2 regions of the Microbispora sp. GKU 823 genome follow, and region 2 is predicted to be linked to the other one. Evidence: predicted binding sites of a transcription regulator. Region 2 holds the regulator's gene; the other holds the start of a gene.

Evidence for each region. Region 2 encodes HspR, which represses chaperone genes until heat shock. Its sites were predicted from a motif close to ANTTGAGTCNNNNNGACTCAANT; they were not measured.
Region 1: a site for HspR is predicted at 3,551-3,573, ahead of lon (endopeptidase La). Genes of this name have one in related genera too.

The regions. Positions count from the first base shown of each region.
Region 1 covers NZ_MWJN01000112.1:12,990-18,474, reverse strand. Annotated here, with positions in the region: gene B1L11_RS37320 (hypothetical protein) at 1-548, shown strand, start outside; gene B1L11_RS37315 (HAD-IA family hydrolase) at 579-1,157, shown strand; gene B1L11_RS37310 (AIM24 family protein) at 1,200-1,865, opposite strand; gene B1L11_RS52890 (hypothetical protein) at 1,943-2,173, shown strand; partial or broken gene B1L11_RS37305 (MFS transporter) at 2,275-3,360, opposite strand; gene lon (endopeptidase La) at 3,587-5,485, shown strand, end outside.
Region 2 covers NZ_MWJN01000030.1:80,675-86,159, forward strand. Annotated here, with positions in the region: gene dnaK (molecular chaperone DnaK) at 1-637, shown strand, start outside; gene grpE (nucleotide exchange factor GrpE) at 634-1,275, shown strand; gene dnaJ (molecular chaperone DnaJ) at 1,412-2,581, shown strand; gene B1L11_RS18085 (heat shock protein transcriptional repressor HspR) at 2,586-2,933, shown strand; partial or broken gene clpB (ATP-dependent chaperone ClpB) at 2,957-5,485, shown strand, end outside.

The DNA.
Region 1 (5,485 bases), on a different contig from region 2:
TGGCGGGGGAGTCGCTCACCGGTCTCGCGCACCGGCTTGCCGAGTGGCTGCTGACGAGGATGGGCCCGCAGGCGGTGCGGTTCGCCCAGGACTTCTGCCCGGAGGTGGCCGCCTACCTGGGCGGCGGCGACCCGCGCGTGCGGGCCCGTGAGGCGGTGGCCGACGTCGTCCGCAGGCGCCGTCCCCGGGTGGTGGTCGCCCACTCCCTCGGCAGCGTCGTGACGTACGAGGCCCTGTGGGCGCATCCCGATCTCTCGGTCGAACTGCTCGTGACGCTGGGCAGCCCGCTCGGCATGCGCGACGTCGTCTTCGAGCGGCTCGCGCCGGTCCCGGTCCGGGGCCGCGGGGCGCGCCCGCCGGGAGTGCGCCGCTGGATCAACATCGCCGACAAGGACGACATCGCCGCGATCCCGGCCGTGCTGGCGTCGTGCTTCGACGGCGTCGATCGGGACGTCTCGTGCGACATCGACTGGCTGGACTTCCACACCGTGCGCAACTACCTGCGCTGCGGGAGCGCCAACGAGTACCTCAAGCCCTACGTGACCTGAGTTCCGAACACGGGTTATGATCGTACGACCATGAAGACTGTGCTTTTCGACTACGGCAACGTCGTGTCGCTTCCCCAGGCCCCCGAGGACGTCGCGCGCATGGCGGGAGGTGATCCGGGGTTCGAGGACCGCTACTGGGAGCTGCGGCTCGACTTCGACCGGGCCACGCTCGACCCGGCCGCGTACTGGTCCCACGTGTACGGCAGGCCGGTGGACGGCGCCGAGCTGGACGCGGTCGTCGCCCTCGACGCGGCGAGCTGGTCGCGGCCCAACGAGGAGACCGTGGCGATCATCGACGAGCTGGCCGGGATCGGGGTGCCCATGGCGCTGCTGTCCAACATGCCGGTCTGCATCGCCGAGAGCATCGACGCGCTGCCGTTCATGCGGCCCATCGGCCCGCGGTTCTACAGCGGCCGGATGGGCCTGGTGAAGCCGGAGCCGGAGATCTTCCACGAGACCGTGGCCTGGCTCGGGGTCGCCCCCGGCGACCTCGTCTTCGTGGACGACCGGCTGGAGAATGTCGCGGCGGCCGAGCGGGCGGGGCTCGCCGCCGTCCACTTCCGCGACGCCGCCGCCCTGCGGGAGGACCTCAAGAGACTGCTGGGCTGAGCTGCAACCCGGGGAGCACGGATTGCCGCAGAGCCCGGGCTTCTAATGGGCCTGCACCACCGGCGGGCCCTCGCTCGCCTGGACGAGGACGAACCCCTGGCCCCGGAAGGCGAGTTGCATGGCCTCGCCGCTGCCACGGCCGATCAGCGCGCCGGCCTTCATCGTCCGGTTGACGCCCACCTGCAGGTGGGCGCTCCAGCAGACCGCGGACTGGCCGTCGGCGAACGTCGGCATCTGGGAGGTGTCGAGGAGCACCGGCGTGCCGTGCGCGGTCACCGCGACCCAGCCGGTGCCGTTGATCGTCATGTTGAACAGGCCGCCCGCGGCGATCCCCGCGCCCTGCACCCGCTGGATGTCCCAGGTGAGCTGGGGATCGAAGGCCAGCAGGTTGCGGCCGTTGACGGTGAGGCCCTCGTTCTCCAGGTAGAACAGGTGGATGTCGTGGGCGTCGTCGGCCAGGAACAGCAGGCCCTGCCCTCTGACGCGCATCAGCGGCGCGCCCTCGCCGGTCACCATCTTCTTGAGCAGCCTGCCGACTCCGCCGGAGCCTTCGTAGTCGAAGTCCATCTGGCCCTGGAAGGCGACCATCGAGCCCTGCCTGGCGATCACCTCGTGCGGTAGGTGGACGCGGAGCATCTTGGAGTTCTGCAGGACGAAGTTGCCGGGGACCTGCTGGCCGTTCAGGTTCCCGAAGAGCGCGCTGCGCATGGAGAGTCCTTCGATGAGTGTGATCGTGCACGGGTAGTGACGATCGGGGGCGGGGTTCCGGTTCCACGCGCGGCCGCGTGATCGGGTGGAAGGAACCGCGACGACGGTCAGGTGCCCGAACTCGCCGGGGGGCGGGGGTCGAGGGGCGGCGCGTCGACCGGGCAGCGGCGGGGCGGCGCTCGGACGCGGTCGCGAGGACGTTCGACCTGATCGTGGCGAACGTGATGACCGCCGCGACGGCCATCATGGCCGCGCCGACCAGCATCGACGTGTGGAACCCCCGGGTGAAGGCGACCGGGGAGTCGTAGGCGTCCCCCGTCAGCCCCACCAGTGGCGGGACGGCCGCGACGGCCAGGAGGCCGCCCGTCCGGGCCAGGGCGTTGTTGACCCCGCTGGCCACGCCCGCGTACCGCTCCTCGGCCGTGGCGAGCACGGTCGCGGTGAGCGGGGCGACGGCGGCGGACAGGCCGAGCCCGAACACGACCGCCGCGGGCAGCACACCGGTGAGATAGGACGAGCCCGGGGCGATGCGACTCATCAGCAGCAGCCCGGCCGCGCACAGGAGGATGCCTCCCGTCATGGGCAGGCGCGGGCCCGTCTTCCTCGCCAGCTCGCCGGCCCGGGGCGACAGCAGCAGCATGAGGACCGTGACCGGGAGCATCGCCGACCCGGCGGCGACGGGAGAGAACCCGGCCGACACCTGGAGCTGGACGACCAGCAGGAAGAACACCAGGCCCATCGCGGCGTACATGACCAGCGTGACGACGTTGACCGCGGTGAACTCCTTCGAGGCGAAGACCCCCACGGGGACGAGGGACCGGGGCGAGCGCCGGACCTCCACCACCACGAAGCAGGCGGCCAGGACGAGCCCGGCGGCCAGCGGCACCAGGCCGTCGCCCGCCAGGATCAGGCCGTACGTCAGCCCGGCCAGCGCGGGGGCGGCGAGGACGGTCCCGAGCACGTCGAAGCGGCCGTGCGGCCCGGCGTCCCGGGTCTCTGGCACGTGCCGGGCGGCGACGCCGACCACGACGGCCGCGAGCGGAAGGTTGAGCAGGAACACCCACCGCCACCCGGCCGCCTCCACGAGCCATCCGCCGAGCAGCGGCCCGAGGGCGGCGGCCACGCCGCCCAGCCCCGACCAGGCGCCGACGGCGCGCGGCCGGTCGTCGCGCACGTAGCTCGCCTGGATGATCGCCAGGGACCCGGGGATCAGCAGGGCCCCGCCGATGCCCTGGAGTGCACGGGCGAGCACGAGCACGGGCGCGTTCGGCGCGATTCCGCAGAGGGCGGAGGCCAGGGCGAACCAGGCCACTCCGGCGACGAAGACCTTCCGCCTGCCGAGCCGGTCGCCCAGTGACCCGCCCAGCAGGATCAGCGCCGCCATGGTGAGGGTGTACGCGTTCACGGTCCACTGGAGGCCGGACATTCCGGCGTGGAGGTCGCGCCCGAGGGCGGGGAGGGCCACGTTGACCACGGTGCCGTCGAGCGTCGCCATGCCCGACCCGAGGACCGTGGTCAGCAGCACCCACCGGCCCGGTGCCGAGCGAAGCCGGATATGTCCGGATGTCATGGACGTCATCATGCGCCACTCAGGGGAATGGGTGCGCCACAGCAGTGGGGATTACACGATTACGATCGCTCACAGCGAACTGACGCAGAACAGGGAACAGGATCGGGCTCCTGTTAGTTGAGCCGACATAACTCAACCTAGTGGAGTGCTGATGTCCCAGATCCTTCCCGTCCTTCCGCTCGACGACGAGGTCGTCCTGCCCGGCATGGTCGTGCCCCTCGATCTGTCGGCCTCCGAGGTCCGCGCGGCCATCGACGCCGCCCGCGCCAATGGCGAGAGCACGGTCCTGCTGGTGCCCCGCATAGACGGCCGCTACGGCCCGGTGGGGGTGAGCGCCGTCGTGGAACAGGTCGGCCGGCTGCCGGGCGGGGAGCCCGCGGCCGTGGTGCGCGGCGTCGACCGCATGCGCGTCGGCACCGGCACCACCGGCCCCGGCGCGGCGCTGTGGGTCGAGGCGACGGTGCTGGAGCCGGTCGCCTCCGGGCCGAGGGCCGAGGAGCTCGCCAAGGAGTACAAGGCCCTCACCACCACGATCCTGCAGAAGCGGGGCGCGTGGCAGGTGGTCGACGCGGTCAACCAGATCAAGGACCCCGCCGTCCTCGCCGACAGCGCGGGATACGCTCCCTGGCTGCAGACGCCGCAGAAGCTGCTGCTCCTGGAGACCGCCGACCCGGCCGAGCGCCTGGACAAGCTGGTCGGCTGGGCCCGCGACCACCTCGCCGAGCTGGACGTCGCGGAGACCATCCGCAAGGACGTCCAGGAGGGCATGGAGAAGCAGCAGCGCGAGTTCCTGCTCCGCCAGCAGCTCGCGGCCGTGCGCAAGGAGCTCGCCGAGCTCAACGGCGACCCCTCCGACGAGGAGGAGGACTACCGCGCCCGCATCGAGGCCGCCGACCTGCCGGAGAAGGTCAGGGAGGCCGCGCTCAAGGAGGTCGGCAAGCTGGAGCGGGCCTCCGACCAGTCGCCCGAGAGCGGCTGGATCCGCACGTGGCTCGACACCGTGCTCGACATGCCGTGGAACGTCCACACGACCGACGAGTACGACATCGCCGGGGCCCGCGCGGTGCTCGACGCCGACCACACGGGCCTGGACGACGTGAAGGACCGCATCGTGGAATACCTCGCGGTGCGCAAGCGCAGGGCCGACAAGGGCCTCGGGGTGGTCGGCGGCCGGCGCAGCGGCGCCGTCCTCGCGCTGGCCGGCCCTCCCGGAGTCGGCAAGACCTCGCTCGGCGAGTCGGTCGCCCGCGCCATGGGCCGCAAGTTCGTCCGCGTCGCCCTCGGCGGCGTCCGCGACGAGGCGGAGATCCGCGGTCACCGGCGCACGTACGTGGGGGCGCTGCCCGGCCGCATCGTCCGGGCGATCCGCGAGGCGGGCTCGATGAACCCGGTCGTGCTGCTCGACGAGATCGACAAGGTCGGCGCCGACTACCGGGGCGACCCGACGGCGGCGCTGCTCGAGGTGCTCGACCCGGCGCAGAACCACACGTTCCGCGACCACTACCTGGAGGTCGAGCTCGACCTGAGCGACGTGCTGTTCCTCGCCACGGCCAACGTGCTGGAGCAGGTGCCCGGGCCGCTGCTCGACCGCATGGAGATCGTCACGCTCGACGGCTACACCGAGGACGAGAAGGTCGCCATCGCCCGCGACCATCTGCTCCCGCGCAACCTGGAGAAGGCCGGCCTCACCGCCGACGACGTGACGGTGGAGGAGGCGGCGCTGCGCCGCCTGGCGGGCGAGTACACCCGCGAGGCGGGCGTCCGCTCTCTCGAGCGCTCGATCGCCCGGATCCTGCGCAAGGCGACGGCGAAGGTCGCCCTCGGCGAGGCCGAGCTCCCGGTGACGGTCACGGCCGGCGACCTGGTCTCCTACCTGGGCCGGCCGCGCCACGTGCCCGAGTCGTCCCTGCCGGAGGCCCGGCAGCGTACGGCGGTGCCGGGCGTGGCGACCGGCCTCGCGGTGACCGGCGCGGGCGGCGACGTCCTCTACGTCGAGGCGTCGCTGGCCGACCCGGAGACCGGGGCGACCGGTGTGACCCTGACCGGCCAG
Region 2 (5,485 bases):
GATCCAGGTCTACCAGGGCGAGCGCGAGATCGCGGCGTACAACAAGAAGCTGGCCACCTTCGAGCTGACCGGCATCGCCCCGGCCCCGCGCGGCATCCCGCAGATCGAGGTCACCTTCGACATCGACGCCAACGGCATCGTGAACGTCTCGGCGAAGGACCTCGGCACGGGCAAGGAGCAGTCGATGACCATCACCGGCGGCTCGGCCCTGGGCAAGGAGGACATCGAGCGCATGATGCGCGAGGCGGAGTCCTACGCCGAGGAAGACAAGCGGCGCCGCGAGGAGGCCGAGGTCCGCAACAACGCGGACGCGCTGGCCTACCAGACGGAGAAGTTCCTCCGCGAGAACGACGAGAAGGTCCCGGCCGACGTGAAGACCGAGGTCAACGACTCGCTCGCCGAGCTGAAGAAGACGCTGGAGGGCACCGACATCCCCGCCATCCGCACCGCCGCCGAGAAGCTCGCCACGGTCAGCCAGAAGATGGGCTCGGCCATCTACGCCCAGTCGCAGGCCGGTGCCGATGGCGCCGCGGCCGGCGCGGGCGCGGCGGGTCCGGAGGGCGCGCAGGCGAAGGCCGACGAGGACGTGGTCGAGGCCGAGATCGTCGACGACGAGCGGGAGGGCGGCCGCAAGTGAGCCCGCGTGAGAACGGTTCCGAGGAGGAGCCGGTGATCCGCGACAACCGCAAGATCGACCCGGAGACCGGCAAGGCCCGCGAGTCCGCCGGGGACGCGCCCGAGGCCGTCCCCGCGGACGAGGGCACGCAGACGGCGGCGCCCGCCGAGGGGTCCGCGACGGACCTGCTCGCCGAGCGCACCGCCGACCTGCAGCGGCTCCAGGCGGAGTTCAGCAACTACCGCAAGCGGGTCGAGCGCGACCGGATCGCCGTCAGGGAACAGGCCGTCGCGAGCGTGCTCACCGAACTGCTGCCGGTGCTCGACGACATCGGCCGCGCCCGCGACCACGGCGAGCTCACCGGCGGTTTCGCGAAGGTGAGCGAGTCGCTGGAGGCGGCCGTCGGCAAGCTGGGCCTGACCGCGTACGGCGCGAAGGGCGACCCCTTCGACCCGACCGTGCACGAGGCCCTGCTGCACAGCTACTCGGCGGAGGTGACCGAGCCGACGTGCATCGAGATCCTCCAGCCGGGCTACCGGATCAACGACAGGATCCTGCGCGCCGCTCGCGTGGCCGTCGCCGAGCCGAGCGAGGAGGCGGCGGCGCCGGAGGAGACGGCGGCCGGCTCCGGCGAGTCCGGCGGGCCGGACGAGAACTGAAACCGCGGAGGTCTCTCCCGATCGGCGAAGATCGGGAGAGACCCGCGAGTGCACCCGCGACGACAGCCGCGGGGCATCCGCGGGAACGGCCGCGGGAACACCGATTCACTCCCCTTTCGTGCGAAGGAAGCGATAGATGAGCACCAAGGACTACTTGGAAAAGGACTACTACGCCGTCCTTGGTGTGCCCAAGACCGCGAGCGCCGAGGAGATCAAGAAGGCGTATCGCAAGCTCGCTCGCAAGTACCACCCCGACGCCAACCCGGGGAACAAGGAGACCGAGGAGAAGTTCAAGGAGGTCTCCGAGGCGTACGACGTGCTCTCCGACGTCAAGCGGCGCAAGGAGTACGACGAGGCGCGCACGCTCTTCGGGTCGGGGCTCGGGGGCTACGCGGGCGCGGGCGGGACCCGGGCCGGTGGGGGCTTCAACTTCGGACCTCGGCGACCTGTCGGCGGGTCGGGGTCGGGCGAGCGGATCGGGGACCTGTTCGGGGGGTTGTTCAACCGAGGCGGAGCGGGCACGCGCACGACCACTGCCCGGCCGCGGCGCGGCCAGGACGTCGAGTCGGAGGTGACGCTCGCCTTCGGCGAGGCGGTCGACGGCACCACCGTGTCTCTCCGGCTCACCAGTTCGGCCGCCTGCACCGCCTGCGGCGGCACGGGGGCTAAGGCGGGCACGACGCCACGGGTCTGCCCGACCTGCGAGGGAACCGGGGCGGCGAGCCGCAACCTCGGCAACTTCGCCTTTTCCGAGCCGTGCCGCGACTGCCGCGGCCGGGGTCTGGTGGTCGACGACCCCTGCCCCGTCTGCGAGGGCAGCGGGCGCGGCAAGAGCACCCGTACGATCCAGGCCCGCATCCCGGCCGGAGTCGGCGACGGCCAGCGCATCAGGATCAAGGGCAAGGGCGCGCCCGGTGAGAACGGCGGCCCGGCCGGCGACCTCTACGTGCTGGTCCACGTCAAGCCGCACCCCGTGTTCGGGCGCAGCGGGGAGAACCTGACCGTCACGGTCCCCGTCACCTTCCCCGAGGCCGCGCTCGGCGCCGAGATCAAGGTGCCGACGCTCCGGGGGATGCCGGTGACCCTGCGCATCCCTGAGGGAACGCCCAACGGACGGACGTTCCGGGTGCGCGGCCGGGGGGCCTCCCGCAAGGACGGCACGAAGGGCGACCTGCTGGTCACCGTCCAGGTCACGGTGCCCCAGAACCTCGACGACAAGGCCCGCGCGGCTCTCGAGGAGTTCAGGAACGCCACGGAGGGCCAGGACCTTCGCGAAGAGCTGATCAAGCAGGCCAGAAGCGAGTGAGCCGATGGATGCCAGGTTTTTCGACATCTCCGACGACACCCCCGTCTATGTGATCTCCGTAGCCGCCCAGCTGTCCGGGCTGCACCCGCAGACGCTCCGCCAGTACGACCGGCTCGGGCTCGTCAGCCCCGGCCGTACGGCGGGGCGGGGGCGGCTGTACTCGACCAGGGACATCGTGCTTCTGCGCGAGGTCCAGCGGCTCTCCCAGGAGCACGGCATCAACCTCGCCGGCATCAAGCGCATCCTCGAACTCGAAACCGAGAACATGCGCATGCGCGAGGAGGTCACCCGGCTCAGGGGTGAGCTCACGATGTTGCGGGCACTGGTCCGCTACGAACTGCCACCTGCCTGATCGGCGAAACGAGGCATTCACATATGGACTACAAGTTCACCCAGAAGAGCCAGGAGGCCCTGTCCGCGGCCGTCCGGCGCGCCGCGGCAGACGGCAACCCCGAGGTCGCGCCCGCGCACCTGCTGACGACCCTGCTGGCGCAGAACGGCGGCATCGCCGGATCGCTGCTGCAGGCCGTCGGCGCGGACCCCCGGCAACTGCGCGCACAGGCCGAGGAACTGCTCGACCGGCTGCCGAAGGCGCAGGGCTCCACCGTGAGCGCGCCGTCCAGCTCTCGCCAGCTGCTGACCGTGCTCAACACCGCCGCGCAGCGGGCCAAGCAGCTCGAGGACGAGTACGTCTCGACCGAGCACCTGCTCGTCGGGCTCGCCACCGACGGCGGGCAGGTCGCCGACCTGCTGAAGGCCGCGGGCGCCACTCCCAACGCGCTGCTCGAGGCGTTCGAGAAGGTCCGCGGGCACGCCAGGGTCACGAGCGAGACGCCCGAGGACACCTACCAGGCGCTGGAGAAGTACGGCGTCGACCTCACCGAGCGGGCGCGTTCCGGCAAGCTCGACCCGGTGATCGGCCGCGACAGCGAGATCCGCCGGGTCGTCCAGGTGCTGTCGCGCCGCACCAAGAACAACCCCGTGCTGATCGGCGAGCCCGGCGTCGGCAAGACCGCCGTGGTCGAGGGCCTCGCCCAGCGGATCGTCGCAGGCGATGTACCCGAGAGCCTGCGCAACAAGCGCCTGGTCGCGCTCGACCTCGGCGCGATGGTCGCGGGCGCGAAATACCGCGGCGAGTTCGAGGAACGCCTGAAGGCCGTGCTCAACGAGATCAAGGAGAGCAACGGCCAGATCGTGACGTTCATCGACGAGCTGCACACGATGGTCGGCGCGGGCGCCGCCGAGGGCGCGATGGACGCGGGCAACATGCTCAAGCCCATGCTGGCCCGCGGCGAGCTGCGCATGATCGGCGCCACCACGCTCGACGAGTATCGCGAGCGCATCGAGAAGGACCCGGCCCTGGAGCGGCGCTTCCAGCAGGTCTACGTCGGCGAGCCGACCGTCGAGGACACGATCGCGATCCTGCGCGGGCTGAAGGGCCGTTACGAGGCTCACCACCAGGTGCAGATCTCCGACAGCGCCCTGGTCGCCGCCGCGACGCTCTCCGACCGCTACATCACCGCGCGCTACCTTCCGGACAAGGCGATCGACCTGGTCGACGAGTCGATGTCGCGGCTGCGCATGGAGATCGACTCGCGGCCGGTGGAGATCGACCAGCTCCAGCGGAGCGTGGACCGGCTGAAGATGGAGGAGCTCGCGCTCGCCAAGGAGACCGACGAGGCCAGCCGGCAGCGCCTGGAGAAGCTCCGCGAGGAGCTGGCCAACCGCCAGGAGGACCTCAACGCCCTGGTCAGCCGGTGGGAGCGGGAGAAGGCCGGCCTCAACAAGGTCGGTGAGCTGAAGAAGCAGCTCGACGAGGCGCGCAGCGCCGCCGAGCGGGCCCAGCGAGACGGCGACTTCGAGGCGGCGTCCCGGCTCATGTACGGCGACGTCCCCCGGCTGGAGAAGGAGCTCGCCGAGGCTGCCAAGCCGCCGAGACGGCGGAGGTCGAGGAGCCGATGGTGAAGGAGGAGGTCGGGCCCGACGACATCGCCGAGGTCATCTCCTCGTGGACCGGCATCCCGGCGGGCCGGCTGCTCGAGGGCGAGACCGCCAAGCTGCTGCGTATGGAGGACGAGCTGGGCAAGCGCCTGATCGGCCAGCAGCAGGCCGTCCAGGCCGTCTCCGACGCCGTACGGCGGGCCCGGGCCGGCATCTCCGATCCCGACAGGCCGACCGGCTCGTTCCTCTTCCTCGGCCCGACCGGTGTCGGCAAGACCGAGCTGGCCAAGGCGCTCGCCGAGTTCCTGTTCGACGACGAGCGGGCCATGACCCGCATCGACATGAGCGAGTACGGCGAGAAGCACAGCGTGGCCCGCCTGGTCGGCGCGCCGCCCGGATACGTCGGCTACGAGGAGGGCGGCCAGCTCACCGAGGCCGTGCGGCGCAGGCCGTACACGGTGGTGCTGCTCGACGAGATCGAGAAGGCCCATCCGGAGGTCTTCGACATCCTGCTGCAGGTGCTCGACGACGGCCGGCTGACCGACGGGCAGGGCCGCACGGTCGACTTCCGCAACACGATCCTGATCCTCACCTCGAACATCGGCTCGCAGTTCCTCGTGGACCCCACGATGGAGAGCGAGGCCAAGCGCGAGGCGGTGATGAACGCGGTGCGGGCGTCGTTCAAGCCCGAGTTCCTCAACCGGCTCGACGACATCATCGTGTTCGACGCGCTCGGCACCGAGGAGCTGTCGCAGATCGTGGACCTGCAGGTCGCCCGGCTCGCGCGGCGTCTGTCGGACCGGCGGCTGAAGCTGACCGTCACGCCCGCCGCCCGCGACTGGCTCGCGCTCACCGGCTACGACCCGCTGTACGGCGCGCGCCCGCTGCGCCGTCTGATCCAGTCGGCCATCGGCGACAAGCTCGCCAAGGAGCTGCTGTCGGGCGCCATCCGGGACGGCGACG